Regions from separate parts of the Paenibacillus puldeungensis genome, predicted to be linked through region 1. Evidence: predicted binding sites of a transcription regulator. Region 1 holds the regulator's gene; each other region holds the start of a gene.
What was found. The regulator Rex, encoded in region 1, represses fermentation and respiration genes when NADH is low (regulators of the CRP and FNR family bind a similar motif). The targets are predictions, from matches to a motif close to TTGTGAAATATTTCACAA.
Positions count from the first base shown of each region.

Region 2: ACFQ3W_RS25055 (formate/nitrite transporter family protein) is a predicted target of Rex. The motif match lies at 2,364-2,381, and genes of this name have one in related genera.
Region 3: ACFQ3W_RS24790 (cytochrome ubiquinol oxidase subunit I) is a predicted target of Rex. The motif match lies at 5,646-5,663, and genes of this name have one in related genera.

Region 1 is NZ_JBHTLM010000020.1:30,454-37,923, reverse strand. It holds gene ACFQ3W_RS21060 (glycoside hydrolase family 3 C-terminal domain-containing protein) at 1-1,915, opposite strand, end outside; gene ACFQ3W_RS21055 (AraC family transcriptional regulator) at 2,044-3,045, shown strand; gene ACFQ3W_RS21050 (cell wall elongation regulator TseB-like domain-containing protein) at 3,500-3,985, opposite strand; gene ACFQ3W_RS21045 (amidohydrolase) at 4,058-5,356, opposite strand; gene ACFQ3W_RS21040 (redox-sensing transcriptional repressor Rex) at 5,346-6,023, opposite strand; gene dinG (ATP-dependent DNA helicase DinG) at 6,033-7,470, opposite strand, start outside.
Region 2 is NZ_JBHTLM010000033.1:31,905-39,374, reverse strand. It holds gene ACFQ3W_RS25065 (ABC transporter ATP-binding protein) at 1-362, shown strand, start outside; gene ACFQ3W_RS25060 (FAD-dependent oxidoreductase) at 857-2,218, shown strand; gene ACFQ3W_RS25055 (formate/nitrite transporter family protein) at 2,604-3,428, shown strand; gene ACFQ3W_RS25050 (molybdopterin-containing oxidoreductase family protein) at 3,965-6,037, shown strand; gene ACFQ3W_RS25045 (MFS transporter) at 6,227-7,456, shown strand.
Region 3 is NZ_JBHTLM010000032.1:31,394-38,863, forward strand. It holds gene ACFQ3W_RS24755 (hypothetical protein) at 1-34, opposite strand, end outside; gene ACFQ3W_RS24760 (fluoroquinolone export ABC transporter permease subunit) at 31-714, opposite strand; gene ACFQ3W_RS24765 (ABC transporter ATP-binding protein) at 711-1,556, opposite strand; gene ACFQ3W_RS24770 (TetR/AcrR family transcriptional regulator) at 1,553-2,158, opposite strand; gene ACFQ3W_RS24775 (ABC transporter ATP-binding protein) at 2,591-3,379, shown strand; gene ACFQ3W_RS24780 (hypothetical protein) at 3,382-5,037, shown strand; gene ACFQ3W_RS24785 (nitrous oxide-stimulated promoter family protein) at 5,068-5,565, shown strand; gene ACFQ3W_RS24790 (cytochrome ubiquinol oxidase subunit I) at 5,750-7,153, shown strand; gene cydB (cytochrome d ubiquinol oxidase subunit II) at 7,140-7,470, shown strand, end outside.

The DNA.
Region 1 (7,470 bases):
GCGTTCCCTCCCGTTCAGCTTTAACATACACCTGAATAACCTCTCCTCCAGAAAGAGTTCCATCGTTGCAGAGGGTCATAGAGATTCGAATTCCTCGTTCGGTAATATGATCCGTATCCACCGTTGGCGCGGTCAGGGTGAAATCAGTATAGGATAAACCATAGCCAAATGGATACAAGGCTTCTCCTGTCATGTACCGATATGTCCGGTTCTTCATCGAATAGTCCGTGAACTCGGGCAGCTCCTCTCGCTCGCTATAGAAGGTGACGGGCAGCTTTCCCTCAGGTGAGAATTCGCCAAACAACGCCTCGGCGATCACCCGTCCACCCTGCGCCCCTGGATACCAGCCCTGAAGGATAGCCGGAATATGTTCGTCAGCCCAATCGAGCGCTAGAGCACTGCCGGACAAAACAACAAGGACAACCGGTTTTCCACAGTCGTAAACGGTCTTAAGTACATCCTCCTGAATACCAGGCAGCCTCAGGTCAGGCTTATCTCCACTCGCAAATTGGTTTCCGGCGTCCCCTTCCTCGCCTTCGAGCCCGGAATCCAGCCCCAGGCAGACGACGACCACATCGCTCTCCCTGCACACCGCCTTCACCTCAGAAATACGATCATTGCTTTCACCCAAACCGCTGATTTTGTTCCGATACAAATGACAGCCCTCGGAATACAAAACGCGGATCTCTTCTCCTACATAATCCTGAATACCTTCGAGTATCGTGATATAGCGCGAAGCCGTTCCCTCGTAATTACCTACCAGTGCCCGCCGATTATTCGCATTTGGACCAATGACGCCTATCGTCTTGATCTTCGTTTTGTCGAGCGGCAGCAGTTGGTTTTCGTTCTTCAACAGCACAAGGCTTTCCCGCGCAGCCCTTCTGTTCAACTCGCGCATGGTGGCCGAATCGACTTCTGCGTAAGGTATGGAGGAATAGGGAATCTGCTCAGCGTCATCAAATAGCCCCAGCTTCATTCTTGTCGTAAACAGCCGGGTAACCGCTTCATCAATTTGCTGCTCCGTGACGAGACCTTCTTTTACAGCATCCTTCAGAAACAGGAACATACTCCCGCAGTTCAGATCGCACCCCTGATTCACGGCGAGCGCAACCGATTCAACCGGGTTTGAAGTGACCTTATGATGCTCGTGGAAATCCTTGATCGCCCAGCAGTCCGACACCACATGACCGTCAAAATGCCACTGCTCCCGCAAAATATCCCGAAGCAGCAGCTTACTGCCGCAGCAGGGTTCTCCATTGGTCCGGTTATATGCCCCCATCACAGCCTCAACTTTTGCTTCCTCCACACAGGCCCTGAAAGCCGGTAAATAGGTTTCATACAAGTCTTGAGTTGAAACGACCGCATCAAACCGATGGCGAAGATCCTCCGGTCCGGAGTGAACCGCAAAATGCTTGGCGCAAGCAGCTACTTTCAGGTAGTTATCATCATGGCCCTGAAGCCCCTGGATAAAGCGTATACCTAGCCGAGAGGTCAGATACGGATCCTCTCCGTAGGTTTCATGGCCCCGCCCCCACCGTGGATCTCTGAAAATGTTGACATTTGGGGCCCAGAAGGTCAGGCCTTTGTAAATATCCGTATCGCTGAAATCCTGCTGGGCATTGAACTTGGCTCTGGCTTCCGTGGCGATATGATCGGCCACTTCTTCGAGCAGGTCCTCATCAAATGTTGCCGCCAATCCGATCGCCTGAGGAAACACCGTAGCCACTCCGGCCCGTGCCACCCCGTGAAGCGCCTCGTTCCACCAATTATATGCCTTCACATTCAGCCGCTCGATGGCTGGGGCAGTATGCACCATTTGATGGATCTTTTCATCAAGGGTCATTTGTGAAACAAGCTGCTTCGAGCGTAGTTTGTACTCATTGATCTTCTCTTCGTCATGAACTAGTTCGACCATGGAAACCCCACCTGTCCTTCATTTGAGAATATAAGATTTGAATTGTAAAATATGACAAATGCATGATATCATTTTGAATACGGTTTCACTCTACTTTATTATATCGGCATACATTTGGCGGTTTCTTCGTGAATTTAGCTTTCGGCTCCTCAAATATTGCTCAATTGGCCACGCAGCGATGTGATAGATTGGGAGTGAATGTCTTTGATTTGATCGGAGTGCTTCATCAATCTGACCAAAGAAAGGGTGGGTTGCAGTTGATCGAAATGCTGGATGGCTCCAAGGAAACCGTCTCCTATCGAGAACATTTTGGAATACGTATTTACTTGAATAAAGAAGCCGAGGATTACCCGATCCATTGGCATACCGCCGCCGAAGTAATCATGCCGCTCGAAAGTATTTACACCGCAGTTGTGGACGGTACCCAGCATGTTCTAAACCCCGGGGACATTATGATTATCCCGCCCGGCGAACTGCATCAGCTTTTTGCTCCTAATACCGGAGAGCGGATCATTTTGCAATTTGATTGCGCCCTGCTCTATCATTTGAACGGCTTAGATTCCACGTATCATTTACTCCGCCCCTGCCTTGTCATCACTTCCGATCAGGAACCTGAGCTGCACGAGGCTTTGAAATCGCTCTTGCACGATTTGACAAGTGAATATTTCGGCAAAGCACTTCTTAAAGAGGCCTCTGCCTATGCGATGCTCATCCAGTTCTTCGTTTTGCTCGGACGCCATTTTATGAACCGGGAACGCCGTTTTTCTCACCGAAAAGGTCAGAAACAGCAGCACAAATACATCGATAAGCTTATGCAAGTCTGCACGTATATCAATGAGCACTGCACCGAGGATATTCAGGTTGAGCACCTCGCCGAGCTCTCCGGCTTCAGCAAATTTCACTTCATGCGTTTGTTTAAGCAATACATGGGCATGTCCTATTACCACTACTTAAGCCAACACCGCATCATGCATGCGGAAAAGCTGCTGATCGATCCGAATCTGTCGATTATGGAAGTGGCCATGAGCTCCGGCTTTGGGAGTTTGCCCACCTTCAATCGAGTTTTTAAAAACATGAAGAAATGTACTCCTTCGGAATATAAAAGTCTGCATGGGGTCCATACCTTTTGAAAATAACCTATAAGTAAAAAAACAATTGACTCCTTTGAACGTTGTTGCTGTAAATTTTTCTTCTTGACCATATGCATTCAACCGAAAGGTACGGCACGTAGTTGTAAAAAGTACATCTAATCCGTCCGAACTGTTCATTTTTCCCACTTTAGTTGCAAAATGTACATTTAAATCGGGCCTAAATCCCATTCATCAGCCTACGAGCCCTATTTAGCTGTATTTTTTGCATCTACTTTTCTCCTACCCTGCAAACGTGATGAAATAACTGCACTAAATACATCTACTCAACACTGGGCGACGGGCGATGGGCAACAGGCGACGAGCCCGCAGCTTGGTAGGGGGCGCCGTCCTTGTAATCTTCGTAAAAAAAGATGACTCCTGATGGATATCAGAAGTCATCTTTTGTCAAATAGTCGCTTTATAACGGCCAGGCTAACAATTGGTAAAATCGCCATTACCGGTTCGGTAGTGTAAACACTTCCTCAAGCGGCTCCCCCTTACTAAAATCGAAGAAGCGATAGTAATGGTGATCTTTCTCTTTATAGAATAGCTGCCAAACGAGCTTATCGTTATAGACCCCCGGCAGCAGTCGAACGATCTTTATACCAGGCAATCGATCCTTGATGAGGGTCCGAACCTGATCCTCCGAAACGCCTTCCGATAACAGCCGTACTTCCGGTGCATGATCTTTTCTCAACCAGACCATCATATCTCGGCCAGATTCGTCCTTGCCCTTGACGACCCAGCACACTTCATCCCATACCGACTTCCATACTTGATCGCTTTCCACCAGACCCGACTCCTGCTTTGCCTGCTGAATGGCTGCCGACTCACCATTCCAATAATCCTGATTAACGTAAATATAAAAGCGGTGAAGTCCAAAGAGCACGAGCAGCAGGATCAGGAGGGAGAGCAGGAGCCATTTGGTTCTCTTTCTCAACCTTCTCTTCCTTTCTCCGAAGTAGGCAGTCGAACCCGCCAGATTGAAGCTGCGGATACTGCCAACTGTAATCTAGCGAGCTAGCAGACCTTCAAATGCTGCCTGAGCCTCGAAGCGAACCTTCTCTTCATCCAGCGTGAGGCAGGCCCCGTGTTTAACCACCTGCTTGCCGTTAATCCATACATGCTCGACATCCTTCGGACCAGCGGAATAAACGACATGGGAAATGTAGTCCGTTTTCGGCAGAAAATGAGCTTGCTCCGTATTCAGCGCGATGAAATCCGCCTTCATCCCAGCAGCCAGCCTGCCTGTGTTTTGCATGAAGAGCGATTTCGCTCCATACTCCGTTCCCATTTTGAGAGCTTCTAATGCTGGAACTGCGGTAGGATCGCCGGAAACACCCTTATGAATCAGAGCAGCCAACCTGATCTCCTCAAACATGTCGAGATTGTTGTTGCTCGCAGCGCCATCCGTGCCCAGTGAAACAACGACCCCTTTGCTTAATAGCTCCGGAACACGAGCCACACCGCTGGCCAGTTTCAGGTTGCTACCCGGATTATGCGAGACGGCAACATGATGTGCAGCTAACACGTAAATTTCCTCGTCCGTCAAATGCACGGCGTGCGCCAGCAAAGTTGGACGCGAGAACATCCCAAGTTTGCGCAGATGCTCTACAGGCCGAGCCCCATAGTCCTTGACATTCTGCTCTACTTCCGCAAGCGTCTCCGACATATGCGTATGCATTGGAAGATCCAGATCATGTGCCACCTGAACAAATTTCTCGATGTAGTCAGGCGGGCAGGTGTAAGGAGCGTGCGGCGAGATCATAGTCGTGATCCGTCCATCCGCTTTACCGTGCCAATCGCGGGCGAAACGGATAGCCTCCTGCAGCTTCTGATCCTGAACTTCAGGAGGACAAAGGCCGATCACCCCTCGCGTCAATACGGCGCGAATCCCCGATTCTTCAACGACCTTAGCCACTTGGTCCATATGGTCATACATGTCGAGGAACGTCGTTGTTCCGCCTTTGAGCATTTCCAGTACGGACAATGCTGTTCCGGCATAAACATCTGCCCCCGTAAACTTGGCTTCCATCGGCCACATCTTTTCCTGCAGCCAATTTTGAAGCACCATATCATCTCCGTATCCACGAAGAAGAGACATCGCCGCATGGCCATGCGTATTTACGAGCCCAGGCAGGAACAGCAATCCTTTGCCATCAAATGTTTCGGCCCCTTCTACGCCTTCCGGGCGCTGTTCACCAATGTAAGTGATCGTATCCCCTTCCACAAGCATATATCCGCGAACGATGGTACAATCTTCCTTTAACACGGCAAACGTACCATTCTTAATCAACCACTTACGACTCATAACTTACCGGTTCCTTTCCATCCTCCAAATAATAAGCCAAGCTTAACAAATCCGTTGTAAAGTCAGCCGCATGGATTCGAACTTCCGGCGGAACCTTTAATACCGTCGGTGCAAAATTCAAGATAGCTCTAATTCCAGCCTCAACCAATTGATCAGCAACGCGTTGAGCCTCAAAATCCGGGACTGTAATAATTCCGATGCGGATGTTATTAGCCTTGACCATGTCGCCTAGATCATCGATGGGCTGAATCGTAATATTGTTAATTTGCTTGCCGATCTTCTCAGGCGAAGCGTCAAAAACGGCCACGATCTTCATGTTATCTTTTAAGTATGCATTATAGTTAGATAGTGCTTGACCAAGATTACCAGCACCCACCAAAGCAACATTGATTTGCTGGTCTAAATTCAAAATTTCTTGAATTTTCTCGATCAGATAAGCGACATCGTATCCAATGCCTTTTCGCCCGAAATCGCCGAAATAAGCGAGATCCTTACGAATTTGCGCCGGATTGAGGTCCAGCTTCTGGCCAAGTTCTTGCGAAGAAACCGTAGGTACCTCGCGGCGGCTCAGTTCATTCAGAAAACGCAGGTATACCGGCAATCTGCGAACGACAGCATCCGAAATTTTTTCTGATTTCATACTTTGTTTCCCCCTATTCTGGCGCAAGATTGAGGACTATGATTGTTCCTCAGGATTCAACCATTCCGATATGCGTGGAACCATTTGACCAAGCGGCATATGCTCCATCTTCGGACCTGGCAAAGAGTATAGAAAATATTTTCCGTAATATGATTCCAAGATGCGCGTATCATACACGATCACGATTCCCCGATCCTGTGAGGTACGGACGAGTCGTCCAAATCCTTGCTTAAAACGAATGACAGCCTGAGGCACTGACAGCTTCATAAAAGGATTTTTCTTCTCCTTCTGCAGCCGTTCGCTCTTTGCCTCCACAAGTGGATGATTCGGCGGCTGAAAAGGTAGACGTACAATCGCTAAGCTCGTTAAAGCCTCACCGGGAATATCTACTCCTTCCCAGAAGCTGCTCGTTCCGAGCAATACCGAAGCATCCTGTCCCTGAAACCGACGGGTCAGCTTCGTACGGCTGCCGCTGTCCATGCCTTGTCCTATGACGGTGATCCCTTCCGCGGACAGCAGCTCCTTTAGTGGGTCGTAAACCTGGCGGAGCATGCGGTAAGACGTAAACAGTACGAGCATGCGTCCCTTCGTGGCGATGGCTGTATCCGCCAACGACCGAACCAGCGTGGTGACGAAGTGATCATCACCAACGCTTCCTTTGACGCTAGGAAAATCCCTCGGAATGACCAGCAATGCCTGATCCCGGTAGTTAAACGGTGACGGCAGCATCGAGGTGATCAACCGATCCTCGGAGGCCGCTTCCTGCAGCCCCAATTGCTCGATCATGTACTGAAACGATTTGTCAACCGATAAAGTTGCCGAGGTCATGACCACGCTTTTCTTACTGTCGAAAAAATACTCCTTCAGTTGGGCGCTCACATCAATGGGAACAGCATACATTTGCAAAGACCGGCTGCGATAGTTTCCGTTACCCTCCATCCAATAGACGGTATCTTCGCCATCTAATTTCATGAAGAAGCGCAACGCCTCGCGTTCGGTTCCCAAGTCCTTAAGCAAACCGCTGATGTCGGTCAGCAAGCTTTCCGATCCGATATCGTCCTGCTCTTCCCTGATTTGACTGAGCAGGCGTTCTCCTTTGCGCAGCACGTCCCCAAGCGAGACATAAATTTGGTTCTCCAGCGCAGCCAGCGTGTCCCAATCCTTCGGCTTCTTATGCGGCAGCAGCCGAAAAACGAATTGACCAGGATCTCCAGGCGCAGCATCACTGCGTTCCGGCATAAGCGTGAACAGCAACTCGTTTAGCTTGTCCCAGGTCTCTTTCACATCTACAAGCGTAGGATAAAAGCTGTCAATAACGGAGCACCACTCAGCCGACTTTTCGTTTACCGAGCTTTGCAACTGGATACGCAAATTCGGAAACTGGCCTGTCTTACTATCTTTGAATAGGCGGGTTAAGGTGTGAATGACTGTAAAATACTTCATATTAATCCCTAAATGTTTGCCCGCCACATCC
Region 2 (7,470 bases), on a different contig from region 1:
TAGACATGGCGCATCAGTTGGAGGTGCTGCAGCTGCTGGAGGAGCTTAACGCCACTTCAGGCCGGACGATCATCATGGTAGTCCATGACCTGAACCATGCTGCGCGTTACGCCCATTACATGATTGCCATCAAAAAAGGTCAGGCTGTGGCCTCCGGAACGCCGGAAGAGGTGGTCACAACTGAGGTATTGCGGGAAGTTTTCGGCATTGAGGCGGATATCGTAACCGACCCAAGAAGCGGGGTTCCGCTGTGCCTTCCATATGAGCTCTACCGTGCAGCTTCAGAGGGGAAAGTTCTCAGGGGAGGCGTCGGCGAACGGCTAGAGAAGCATCAACCTCCCAAAGCGGCATCGTTCCAGTAGAGGAAGATAAGGAACCAGGTGGGAGGCTCGAGCAGCAGCTCGGCATTGTTATGCAGGAGCAAAATACGCCTTACTCACAATTCCGGCGGAACGGCTGCTTAGTTATGAAGTGATGAGATCGTTCTCCAAAAGAATACGACCATCCCTCCAATGTAGAAGTCAAAGCCATCACAAAGGACGCCGTCAGGCGTTTTTTTATTATGGGCAGCACCTTCCCCAGACAGTTCCTGACTAGTTCACTGTTCCCCCGGGAAAGCTGAGATTGCGGACGTTCCTTGAAGCAGCCGTGAATGCAGCATAATGAGTCCATTTTTCATAAATTATGAAAAAAATCACTCCAACCTCTTGCAATGTGAAAAATATCACACTATAATAAATGTCACAGGTGAAACATTTCACAAAACTGGATTCATTTAAGTGATACTTTTCACAATATCTAAGGATGAAAATGAAAATTTCTCTACAAAGATAGGAAACTTGAGGAGGATGAAATCATGAAAGTTGCAGTTATTGGATGTACACACGCAGGAACGGCCGCTATTGTTAATACGGCGAAGCTATACCCGGACGCGGAAATTACGGTATACGAGCGGAATGACAATATTTCTTTTTTATCGTGCGGGATTGCGCTTTATGTGGGAGGCATGGTGAAGAATCCGGAGGGGTTGTTCTATTCCTCGCCGCAGCAGCTAGCCGATTTAGGCGTTAAAACAAAAATGCTGCATGAGGTTATTTCGGTGGACACGAACGGAAAAACGCTGCAGGCTCGCAATTTGCAAACCGGTGAGCAGTTTAGCGACACCTTTGACAAGCTGATCGTTACGACCGGCTCCTGGCCGATTGTTCCGAAGTTTGAAGGCATCGATCTGGATAACATTTTGCTCTCCAAGAACTACAATCATTCCAATACCATTATAGAAAAAGCTCAGAATGCACAAAATATCGTCGTGGTCGGTGCCGGATACATCGGGGTGGAGCTCGTTGAAGCTTTCCAATTGAACGGGAAAAGTGTAACGCTGATCGATGCGGAAAGCCGTGTGCTCAGCAAGTACCTTGATGCTGAATATACCGACAAAATCGAGCGTTCGATGAAAGAGCACGGCATCAAGCTTGCGCTCGGCGAGAAGGTAACGAAGTTCGAGGGTCAGGACGGAAAAGTAACCCGGGTCATTACCGATCACGGGCAATATGAAGCGGACCTCGTCATTATGTGTATCGGCTTCCGTCCAAATACCGAGCTGCTGAAGGGTCAGGTCGATATGCTGGACAACGGCGCGATTATCGTCGATGAGTACATGCGCACCAGCAAACCGGATGTTTATGCGGCTGGAGACAGCTGCGCTATTATTTACAATCCGACAGGAAAGCATTCCTACATTCCGCTGGCGACGAACGCCGTGCGCATGGGAACTTTGATCGCTCGCAATTTGCTTGCTCCGACTGTAAAATACATGGGGACACAAGGTACTTCGGGCATCAAAATTTTCGAGGACAACATTGCGGCCACCGGGCTTACGGAAACAGCTGCTAAGGATGCAGGGCTTGATGCAGAGGCGGTGTTCATCACGGATAGCTATCGTCCGGAATTTATGCCAACCCATGAGCCGGTGATGCTGAAGGTCGTTTACGAGAAAAACACCCGGCGCATTCTCGGAGCGCAAATCATGTCCAAGGTGGACCTTACCCAATCGATCAACACGATGTCGGTATGCATCCAAAATGGTATGAAAATGGAGGAACTGGCCTTCGTCGATTTCTTCTTCCAGCCGCATTATAACAAGCCTTGGAACTTCCTGAACAGTGCAGGCCTGCAGGCGCTGCCAAAGGTTCCTGAGATGGAAGGTACTCTTGTATAAAGTTTGAGAAAAACCACCCGGCCGAAAAAGACTCCTTTGTCTTGCTCGGTCGGGTTCATTTTTGAGCAGCGATGTTAGTTAAGGGTATTTTATGGTCTGCTCGAATCACGAATCACACCATCTGATTATTTTTACATAACTGGGAATGTGAATTTTTTCACTCTATGAAAACGTTATCGTGATCTTTGTTACTTATTCCGAAGGAAGAGGCACGCTACAATAGACTCGGTTAATGAACGATAAATGTAATATAAAATAAAGTGCGCGTTCAAAAAGAGCGTTCCTTCAACACACCATATGTATGATGTATGGCTTTTTCCGTTTAACAGGTGTGGAAAGCTAGAAAGGACCGCTATTTTGGAATGCCTCAAAAGGAGACAGGATCATGGCTTACCATAAACCAGCGCAGATTGCGGAAGTGACCGTCGAGAACGGGATCAAAAAAGCGCATAACCCGCTGCTGACTGTTCTTATACTCGGCTTTATGGGCGGGGCATTTATTGCTTTAGGTTTTCTGCTGAATATTCGCGTCGTCGGCAGTGCTCCGAAAGAATGGGGAAGCATTGCAACCTTTATCGGCGCTTCGGTGTTCCCGCTCGGGCTCATCCTGGTGCTGCTGGCTGGCGGAGAACTGCTAACGGGCAACATGATGGCTGTTCCGCTGGCGCGGATGGCCAAGAAGATTTCCACGGGTGAAGTCATCAAAAATCTAGTGTTGATCACACTTAGCAACTTTGTTGGCGCTTTGTTTGTCGCTTATTTCTTCGGGCATGTCGTAGGTTTGACTTCCAGTGGCCCGTTTTTGGATAAATTGGTGGACTTGGCCGGTCATAAGCTGGATGACAGCTTCCTTCAAGCGTTTGTTTCCGGGATCGGCTGTAACTGGCTGGTCGCTTTGGCTGTTTGGCTGTCTTACGGTGCGGACGACATGAGCGGTAAAATCCTCGGGATTTGGTTCCCAACGATGGCATTCGTTGCTATCGGCTTCCAGCACGTTGTCGCTAACATGTTCTTGATTCCAGCGGCAATCTTTGAGGGCTACTATTCCTGGGGTGAGTACCTCAAAAACTTTGTCCCGGTATGGCTCGGCAACTTGACCGGCGGCGCTCTGTTCGTAGCCGGTGCTTATTGGACCGCCTATTTGAAGGATAAGGTGCAAAAGGATGCTCCGGCGGGTCAAGCTTCCGCTAAGGCAGGCAAAACCGCTTAATCGATATATTAACGTAAGAGGCCGCTTATCCCGGTTTTTGGGAGGCGGCCTTTTGATTTGTACAACTTATCTGCGAAGCTGGCTCGTGTGGATGACAATTTACTGTATGCTGTCCGTGTGCTGCCTGCTGTTACCAGCCCAATGCTGCACCGTTCCAACCGTGCCTAATTTCTACCTGCCACCGGCTGCATGCCCAAGACACCTTAGTCCACTGTAAATGTATTTAGTACAGTTAAATCGACTCAATGAGGCCAGTTTGAGAAAATAGATGCAAAAAGTGCATTTAAAACAGCAGAAATCAAGCTGAGAAAGTCATATGCTCGTCATTAGATGCACAATTTACATTTATTTCTGGCGGAGGCGTGAATCGGCTTGATTTAGATGTATTTTTTACATTTATTCGGCGCACTATGGCGAGTTAACTGCTCGGCCTATCAACTTTTAGCCATCCTTTGGCGTATCTTACGCTTGAAGCACATATAGACACACTCCAAGCTTTTTTCTACAATAGCGTAGACAGGAGGGATGGATAGAAGATGATCCACGAAGAGAACGGTATATTTCCGGCGGTTTGCCCGCTGGATTGTCCGGATACCTGCAGCTTGCTGCTTCATAAGGAAAACGGAAAAATCGTGAAAGTGACGGGCAACCCTGACCACCCGATCACGCAGGGTGCCATTTGCAATAAAGTCCGGAACATGGCGGAGCGCGTCTACCATCCGGAACGGGTGCTGTATCCGCTAAGACGCATCGGCGCCAAGGGCGAAGGGAAATTTGAACGTATTTCCTGGGACGAAGCTATAGAAGAAATCAGTCAGCGTTATAAGTCGCTGATTCGCGATTTTGGGCCGGAATCGATCATGCCGTACAGCTTCTACGGCAACATGGGGATTCTCAGCGTCGACGGCATGGATCGGCGTTTTTTCAACCGCCTCGGTTCGACCGTGCTGCAGCAGGGGATATGTAATGCAGCTGGGAACAAGGGCTGGAAATATACGATGGGCTTTGGCGGCGGTATGAGCCCCGAAGAGATTATCAACGCCAAGCTGATCATCATCTGGGGAGGCAATCTCGTCAGCACGAACATGCATCAGATCGCTTTGATCGAGAAAGCCCGCAAACAGGGGGCGCAGCTCGTCGTGATCGATGTACACCGCAACCGTACGGGGCAGCGGGCCGACTGGTTCATTCCGCTCTATCCGGGTACGGATGCGGCTCTAGCGCTGGGCATCATGCATGTATTGTTCGAGCGAGGCCTCACGAACGAACCGTTCATGAAGCGGTATACGGTCGGTCACGAGCAGCTGCGCGAGCATGTGAAGGAATACTCGCCGGAGCGGGTTTCCGTCATCACGGGGATTCCGGCAGAGGACATCGTCAAACTGGCCGTTCTTTACGGCGAGACTTCGCCCGCCTACATCCACATTGGGAACGGGCTGCAGCATCATGACAATGGCGGTATGACAGTCCGGACGATCAGCTGCTTGCCTGCGTTGACAGGTCAGTGGCTCGTCCCCGGCGGCGGTGCTTACAAGACGAACGGAGGCTACGGTAAAATGAACGCAGCGGCGCTGGAACGGCCGGACTTACGGCCGAACCCGGAGGCTCGCGAGGTCAGCATGAACCAGTTGGGCGAAGCCCTGCTGACGCTGAACCCGCCGATCCGTGCGTTGTTCGTCTACTGCTCCAACCCTGCGGTAGTCGCTCCGGACACGGGAAAGGTGGAGCAGGGACTCCGGAGGGACGATCTGTTCACCGTCGTGCACGACCTGTTTATGACGGACACGGCAAAGTTCGCCGACATTGTGCTGCCGGCGACGTCCTCTTTTGAAAATACGGACTTATACAGCTCTTATTGGCATCATTATGTTCAGCTTCAGGAGCCGGTCATTCCGGCCCAGGGCGAAAGCAAAAGCAACGTCGAGCTGTTCAAGCTGTTGGCTACAGCTATGGGCTTTGAGGAGGACGCGTTTAACGATACGGAGGAGGATATGATTCGGCAGGCGCTGGAGTTCGCAGACAATCCTTACCTGGATGGCGTGACGCTCGAGAAGCTGAAAGCTGAGCGGGCCGTAAAGCTGAATATGGAGCCCCAAAAACGTTATCTGGATACGCTCCCGACCGCTTCTGGAAAAATCGAGTTGTACTCTACTGCGCTGGAGGCTGCCGGCTTGCCGCCGCTGCCTACCTACACCAAGCTGCACGAGGGCTATGACGGCGAGCGCCGTCCTGCGGCAGATGCGAGCTATCCGCTCATGTTCATATCGCCGCCGAACCACAGCTTCTTAAACTCATCCTTCAGCAATGTGGAGAAGCTGACAGCGCTGGAAAAGAGCCCATTGCTGCAGATCCATCCGCAGGATGCGGCTAAGCGAGGGATCGCAGACGGCGATGAGGTGACGGTATGGAACGATCGGGGAAGTTATGTCGTCAAAGCCTCGGTGACCGATAAAATGCTCCCCGGTACTGTCATCAGCCAGGGTCTGTGGTGGGAGCAAGATGGCAAGGGACGGAAGGGTCGTGCGAACGCCCTGACTCCTGATCGGCTGGCCGACATGGGCGGCGGTGCTGTATTTTTCTCGACTACTGTCGATGTAAAGCGTCAATAGAAGTGCTTGCTTGGCGCAATATTTTAGGCGATACTATTCTAATCTGGGCGTAGTGGAGCTTTAATTCACGGAACTAAAGCGATGGACAGGAGGGCCCTTGTGGCCCTCTTTTTTCATAGTTGCATACGGGCATATCTTGATGGAATCGGCTCCGGAAATCGCATGCTCATAGAGGGGAGAGAGAACAAAATGAAATGGTTGCAGTCCTACCCGCGGGAGGTCAGGGTCTTTCTGGTTGCCAGTCTGATCAGCTCTGCCGGCGGTTCCTTAATGTGGCCTCTGGTTACGATGTTTGTGTTCAAAATACTTGGACGAACGGTAACCGATGCCGGCTTGGTCATTCTGGTCATGTCGCTGGGCGGGATCGCCGGGCAGTTGCTTGGCGGGGCCTTGTATCACCGACTTGGGGTAAAAAAGCTTATCGTTGGCGGACTCGGCTTGAACGCGTTGTTCTTGGTGCTCTTACCCTATGGGAGTGGAAATTGGAGTCTGTTCATGCTGTTTATGGGCCTGATTGGATTTTTCAATGCGCTGGCCGCGCCGGCAATCCAGGCGTTTATCGGGTTCCGGTTTACTGAGCGGCGGGAAGAACTGTTTAACATCATCTACGTCGCCAACAATATCGGCGTTGCGATCGGCACGGCGCTCAGCGGTTTTCTGGCCCGAATCTCTTATGACCTCAGCTTCGTCGCGAATGGGCTGACTTCGGCTGCGTTTGCGCTCTTTTTCTGGTTTTATTTGAACAGAGTTCAAAAAGATCAGGGCGAGCTGCATCTGGAAAAGCGCAAAAATGTCGCAGATGGGCTAAGTGCCTGGAGCCTGCTGCGCCGTTACCCGGTTTATTTGTTTATGGGAATAGGTTCGTTTTTTCTCTGGTTTGCGAACTGCATCTGGAACAATGGAGTATCTCCTTACACGATTTCAAACGGGATGCCGGAATGGAATTACAGCGTTTTGTGGACGCTCAACGGGGTGCTCATTTTTGTAGGACAACCTTTTGTCTTATGGGTGAAACGGACCTTTGCCGAGTCCACCCTGGCGCAGATGTCGTCTAGCGCCTTGTTTTACATGGCCGGTTATGTAACGATTCTTAGCTTCCACACCTATCCAAGCATGGTTTTGGCCATGGTATTCGCTACCTTTGGGGAAATGCTGATATCGCCCGCCATCCCCGCCTATATTTCGGAACGAACCGGAAAAGGGGCTCCCTTCTATCTCGGCTTGGTCGGGGGGATGGGTGCGGCCGGCAGAGTAATCGGTCCTTATGCGATGGGCATGCTGTTCGACTGGAACGGGCTTGTCCCGGTCGCTTGGCTGTCGGTGGGAATTGCCGTATTGTCGCTTGGGGCTTTCCTCATCCACGCCTTCATTAACCGGGATGACCGCGAAAGGCCAGCACGGATTACTTCCACGATGTAAGGCTGAGGCGGCGT
Region 3 (7,470 bases), on a different contig from region 1:
CAAACATGATGAAGGAACGAATTAAGGGCTTCATAGCTTTACGCCTCCCAGCGCTTGAAGACTCTTGGCCACGGTGTGGCGGGCAACTCCTGCAGTAATCCCGACCCAAACGGCAAGGATGATCGCCGCGAGCCACGCGTTGGGGCCGTTTTGGCATAGTTCGATAATGCTGGCCCCTGGGTGAAGAATCAGCCATCCCGGCTTCCACCCGAACAAATAGACAATGGCTGGCACGTTGATGATGAGCTCGGCTGGAATGGTAGCGACAATAAACTGATTGAGCGTTCCAATACCCGCGGCAACCATGAGCCCCACCGCAGAAAATAGACAGGATCCAAGGAATACACCGAGGAGAAAGAAAAACGGATTCTCAACCACGCCGCCGAACACGCCGATCAGCCATCCGACAATCGTGGAGATGATAGCTAGTGAGATCAGTTTGGCCGTCACATATTCCAATGGCTTAACGGGAGAGATGGCAATGCTGTTCAACACCCGTTCGCTTTTTTCAAACAGGACGATCGCCCCCATGAAATACAGGCCCATAGCCGCGGGATCGCTGAAGATCATCAACACGGCCGCCTGATCGCGCCAGGTGTCCGGCAAAGCGTACAGCAAACTAATATAAATCAGGGTAAAAACGAGATATATAAAATAGAAACCATATTTGTACTGAAAACGCACGTCGCCGATTAGCAGAGCCTTCGTTCTCATTGCAGCTTCCTCCCGGTCAGCTCCACAAAGATATCGTTGAGCGTAGGCTCGCTGCTGTGGATCGAGCGTAGGCGGTTTTCTCGAATCAACCGCTGTAGCTGCTCGTCAAGGCCCGTTTGATCCAGGCGAATTTCCTCCTGCTCCTCGCGGTTGTTCTGCTCATAGGTATATGTAACCTTGGAGGCTCCGCGGGACATGATCAGGTTATGGGGTGTATCCAGTGCCGCTAGTCGGCCGTCCACGATAAAAGCAACACGGTCGCACAGCTCGGTCGCGTCATACATATTGTGAGTCGTCAGGATAATCGTTTTGCCATTTGCTTTTTCCTGAAGAATCATGTCCTTCATCACTCTCGCGTTGGATGGATCAAGCCCAGATGTTGGTTCATCCAGAAAGAGCAGCGCCGGGTCGTGAAGCAGGGCTTTAATGAAATTCAATCTGGACTTCATTCCTTTGGAGAAATCCGAAACCTTCTTATCGCCATCCTGAAGCAGACCGACCCGCTCCAGCAGCAGCTCCGGATCGCCAGCTTTTTTGTATAGAGACCCAAAAAAGCGCAGATTCTCGCGGGCGGTCAGTTTTTCATACAGGCTGGGGAATTCAAAATCGACGCCGATCTGTTCGTAGAAGCCGTTATCGTGGTGCTTGGCTTCCGTTCCATTCACCTTCACGCTGCCGGAATACTGAGTGAGGAGTCCGGTCAATATTTTCTGCAAAGTGCTCTTGCCTGCGCCGGAAGGACCTAAAAAGCCAAAAATTTCTCCGGTCTGCACTTGGAAATTCATATTTTCAATAAAGGATTGTTTCGTATAGCTAAAGCTCAAGTTTTGGACTTGGATCATAAAGTTCCCCCCTCAAACAGCTGGAGCACAACGCCGCGCAGCATCACCTTGATCGCATCGTCGAAGACATCCTCGCCAATCTCCTTCTTATGAAGCATTGTCATAAAGATAGCCCTGAGCACCGCACTGAAAACTTGAATATTCCCGTCCGTGTGGACGCCCGGCAGCAGTGAGAGCAACTGCTCCATGCTGAAATTGTCCTCCTCGGCGTGAGCCATCGCCACCTCCGGCGGCAGCTTGCGAATGAGCAGTTCCAGATCGCCGTTAGCGATAAATGAATATAAAAACGTAGAGTCAACCTGTTTATACAGTCCAAAGATGAGGTCAGTGATCGCATCCGGCGTCACGTTTCCTTCGAGTGCATGAATCTGACGAAGCAATTGGGACTGGAGCTCATCATGGAGCTGGCAAAACACATCGAAAAACAGCATTTCCTTCGACGGATACAGCAAATAAAAGGTCCCTTTAGGGATATTGACGCGTTTTACGAGCTCATCGACCGTCGTTTTACGCATTCCGAACTGAGTAAGACAGATTTGCGCCTCTTCCATGAGGCGTTTTTTCATATATGCGCGTTCGTTTTCGGTAAAGGATTTGGGCATTTCAGCACCCCTTCATTCTATTTGACTAAAAATGAAAATATAGTCAAATGGTAATCCTGACGGATTGTTTTGTCAAGCAATCTTTTCCAGTAGCGACTTGTTAGGAGGGGGCACGCGGCCTAACGAACCGTATAACGCTTATTTTTGAAAAAACGGGCTCTGATGAATTCTAACGAACTCCAGCGGCCTTATTTTGGCAATAAGCAGTGAAAACAAGGCGAATTACTTCAAATAGCGTTTCTGGAGTTCGTTAGAATTTTCAAAACCTGTTTTCTTACCAAATAGTGCTTATTGAGTTCGTTAGACTAACGTAGAAGGGGGAGCGGCGAACGAAGAACAGTAACCAGTACCCTATTTAGAGTGACGTAGATTCTAGGGAACAGTAGGTAATCTATGGTAAACTTAAGCCAGTGAAAGAGAGGAGTTGTGGCAATGGCAAACGCGGTAGAACCGGTCATTAAGATTGCAGATTTGCGGATGAAATATGGAGATAAAGACGTGCTGAAAGGGGTCGATCTTGAGGTTTACCCTGGACAAATTATCGGATACATAGGACCTAATGGAGCAGGGAAAAGCACCACGGTCAAAATTATGCTCGGGTTGGTAGAGGGATATTCCGGCGAGGTACGGATCTTTGGCGAAAATCCGAAGGACGGCGGTATCGATTATAAAAGAAGAATCGGCTACGTCCCGGAAATCGCCGAAATTTACGATACGCTGACCGCCCGGGAGTACTTGTCGTTTATCGGCGAGCTGTACGGAATGCCCGCGGCGGCCGCCGAATCAAAGGCGCGACGCCTGATGAACCTATTTGGGCTGGAGAATGTATTTAACTCGCGTATTGCCACTTTCTCGAAAGGGATGCGGCAGAAGGTGCTGATTATGTCTGCTCTGCTGCATAATCCGGACGTGTTATTTTTGGATGAGCCACTAAGCGGCCTGGATGCGAACAGCGTAATGGTAGTGAAAGAGATGCTGGCACTGCTTGCCGCGCAAGGGAAAACGATATTTTACTCCTCGCACATCATGGAGGTCGTAGAGAAGATCAGCAGTCGGATCGTACTGCTCGACGGCGGGCGAATCGTCGCGGACGGCAGCTTCGAGCAGTTGAAGGAGCGCAGCCATGAGGGCTCGCTGGAGGAGATATTTAATCAGCTAACCGGATTTAACGAGCATCATGAAATTGCCGAGCAACTCGTATCCATCGTGCAAGAGGTGTAGCTATGAGTGAAATGAAGACACTGCAAGTGCTTGATCGTTTTCGCGGATGGTTTGAGAAGTCCGGAGTCGACTACCCTGTTATGAGACGAATCATTCAGGTGAAGCTGACGATGGATGCCAGAAGAATGCCGACGGTAATCGGAAACAGATCCAAAAAGAAGGGAAACGCCGGGATCCAGAATGAAGGTAACCAATTTCTGAGCTCGCTGTGGATGTACGTCATTTTTGGCGGGTTAAGTACGATGTTTATATTCATGGGGGACAATTACCTGTTTCAAATGAGCCTGATGTTCGGCATCTTCATGTTCATGATTACGACGTCGCTGATTTCGGACTTTTCTTCTGTGCTGCTGGATATACGCGACCGTCACATCCTGTCCACGAAGCCGATTAACGGCAAAACGATTGCCATGGCAAAGACGGTGCACATTTTCATCTATATGTTTTTCCTGACCGGATCGCTTGCTGTGGTACCGGTGGCTGTAGGCACATTCCGGCATGGAATTGTCTTTTTCCTGCTCTGCGTGGTTGATCTGATTTTGATGGATTTGTTGATCGTTGTATTTACGGCTTTGCTGTACTTGGCGGTGCTGCGTTTTTTTGACGGGGAGAAGCTCAAGGATATTATCAATTACGTGCAGATCGGTTTGACGATCGGGATTACGGTTGGTTACCAGCTGCTTGCCAGATTGTTTAATATCGTAGATATGGACATTGTGTTTCAGCCGAAGTGGTGGCAATATTTTATCGCTCCGATTTGGTTCGGCGCTTCGTTCGAGACTGTGCTGCGAGGGGGAGCGAACCCGCAATTCAACGTCTTTACCGTGCTGGCTTTGCTGGTTCCTATCGTTTCTTTTATCATTTACATCCGGCTGATGCCGGCATTGGAAAGAAACCTGCAAAAGCTTGCCGAGCCCGATGGAAATAGCAGCCAGAAAACCGGTAAAGGGGTAAAGTGGATCGCGAATATTCTTTGTGCTTCGCCACAGGAGAATACGTTCTTTCGGTTCGCGTGGTCGATGATGGGCAATGAACGGGAGTTTAAGCTCAAGGTATATCCATCACTCGGCTTTGCTATTATTTTTCCGATTATATTTCTGTTCTCGGATGGCATCAAGGACGGACTTCATGGGCTTGCGGGAACCAACAAATACTTGTTCATTTATTTCTGCGGATTAATGCTGCCTACCGCAATCCGGCTGCTAAGACATTCTGGAAAACATAAGGCCGCATGGATTTACCAGACAATGCCGATTCAGAATATGTCTGATGTTTATAAGGGTACGCTGCTTGCTTGTCTCGTTCGTATGGTTCTGCCTCTTTTCATCGTGGAATCCGTTATTTTCATCCTGCTGTTCGGTCTGTCGATCTTTCCTGATTTGGTTGCTGTCGGTCTTGCCTTACAGCTGTATGCGATCATCTCTTTTGGCTATTTCAAAAAAGGTCTCCCTTTTTCCGAGCCGTTTGAAGCTGTCCAGCAGAGTGAAGGACTTCGAATCATACCGTTAATGCTGTTGCTTGGCGTTTTTGCTTTGCTCCATTTGCTGGCAACCTGTTTCCGGTTTGGAGTGCTCGTCTACGCTGTAATGCTCATTGCGGCGATCTGGCTGGCTTGGAGATTTACTTTTGCTTCAAAGAGGTTAAATTCGGGCAATTAATGAGTAGAAGGGAAGAAGGGAGGGCTGTAGATGGATGTGCTCCGTTCGGAAGATCGTACGGAATCTCTAACTGGGGCGGTGAAGACACCGCCCGGCCATTTGCAGAATGAACTTGGGTCTTGCGGTATCGGTCAAGTAGGTGAAACTACAAAAGAGCAAGGACACAGCCCTCGAATCCGCCGGGAAAAAGCGACCGTTGCTCTGATGATCAGCTTATATTGCAGCCATCAGCACAAAAACCGGGTAAGGACAAGCTTGGTAGCACCGGATACCGGCTTGAAGCTAAGCTTAAGCTTATGTGAGGAGTGCCTTAAGCTCTACACGTACGCCAATCAGCGGTTGACTCATTGTCGGTTTGGAGAGGATAAATCCACCTGCTTGTCGTGTCCAGTACACTGCTATGCTGCATCGCAGCGGGAGAACATCCGTAAAGTGATGCGTTACGCCGGGCCGAGAATGCTTTGGAGGTACCCACTTTTAACATTGCAGCATTGGCTAGACGGAAGGCAGCGTTTTAAGTCACAGTAATGTCAAAAATAGTCCTGAGGTGCTAAAAACCAGTCGTGGTGCGGGTTCTGAGGCTCACATTCATCGATGTGACAATTATCATGTGATTCTTGTCACAAAATTATTACTTTTACCCCGTTGATTTTCATTTCTCCGTGATAGAATTCACATTAGATAATAATTATTAGAAAGTAGGGAAGGAAAAATGTTGGATCCGATTCTGCTTGCACGCCTTCAGTTTGCAGTCACCACGATTTTCCATTTCTTCTTCGTTCCACTATCCATCGGTCTGGTGCTGCTCATCGCCATCATGGAAACGATGTATGTGGTCAAAGGCAAAGAAGAGTACAAACAGATGGCTAAGTTCTGGGGGAAACTGTTCCTTATCAATTTTGCGGTAGGGGTCGTGACGGGTATCCTTCAGGAATTCCAGTTCGGCATGAACTGGTCGGATTACTCACGGTTCGTAGGGGATGTCTTCGGTGCGCCGCTGGCGGTTGAAGCCCTGTTCGCCTTCTTTATGGAGTCGACGTTTATCGGACTGTGGATCTTTGGTTGGGACCGCCTTTCCAAGCGGGTTCACTTGCTATGTGCTTGGCTGGTTGCTGTGGGAACAACGGTATCCGCATTCTGGATTTTGGCCGCTAACTCATTTATGCAAAGACCTGTTGGTTTTGCGGTCAACAATGGACGTGCGGAGATGAATGATTTCTTCGCTTTGATCACTAACGGGCAGTTGATGGTTGAATTTCCGCATACCGTACTCGGCGCATTTGCAACGGGATCGTTCTTGATTGCGGGAGTCAGCGCTTATAAGCTGCTGAGACGCCAAGATGCGGCATTTTTCAAAAAATCGTTTACGGTCGCTATAGTTGTGGCACTGATCGCTTCGGTTGGTACCGCATTATTCGGTCATCAACAGGCACAGTATTTGGTTAAGACACAGCCGATGAAAATGGCCGCTTCCGAAGGCCTGTGGGGCAAGAGTGGTGACCCGGCTCCTTGGACCGTGTACGCTCACATCGACTCGAATGATCAGAAGAACAATTTTGAAATTAAAATTCCTTATTTGCTCAGCTTCCTGTCTTACAGCAAATTCTCTGGTGAAGTCAAGGGGATAAAGGAGCTGAACGCGGAATATCAACAAAAATACGGCCCTGGAGATTACATTCCTCCGGTACGCACGACCTTCTGGAGCTTCCGGATCATGGTCGCAGCCGGCAGCTTGATGATTTTACTAGGCTTGTACGGTGCTTATCTCGCTTGGCGCAAGAAGCTAGACAAACCGCATAACTGGTTCTATCGGGCGATGCTGTGGTCCATATCGCTTCCGGTGATCGCCAACACATCGGGCTGGATTATGACGGAAATCGGGCGTCAGCCTTGGACGGTCTTCGGCCTGATGCAGACGAAAGACAGCGTGTCGCCTAGCGTTACCGGCGGGCAAATTCTGTTCTCGCTGATTGCCTTTACGGCGATCTATGCGGCGCTAGGTTCCGTATTGGTATACCTGTTCGTGAAAGTTATTAAGAAGGGCCCGAATGCAAAGAACGATCAAAAAGACGTCTCTGCGGATCCATTCGGTAAGGAGGGTTATCATGTCTCTTAATGAGCTCTGGTTTGTCCTTGTCGCAGTATTGTTCATCGGCTTCTTCTTCCTGGAGGGCTTTGATTTCGGCATTGGTATGAGTACCCGCTTTTTGGCAAAAAATGATATGGAGCGCCGGGTGCTGATCAACTCAATCGGCCCGTTCTGGGATGCCAATGAAGTTTGGCTTCTGACAGCTGGCGGCGCGATGTTTGCGGCATTTCCAAACTGGTATGCCACGATGTTCAGCGGATATTATACGCCGCTTGTCGTGCTGCTGCTGGCCTTGATCGGCCGCGGTGTCGCCTTCGAGTTTCGGGGCAAGGTCGATAGCGGAA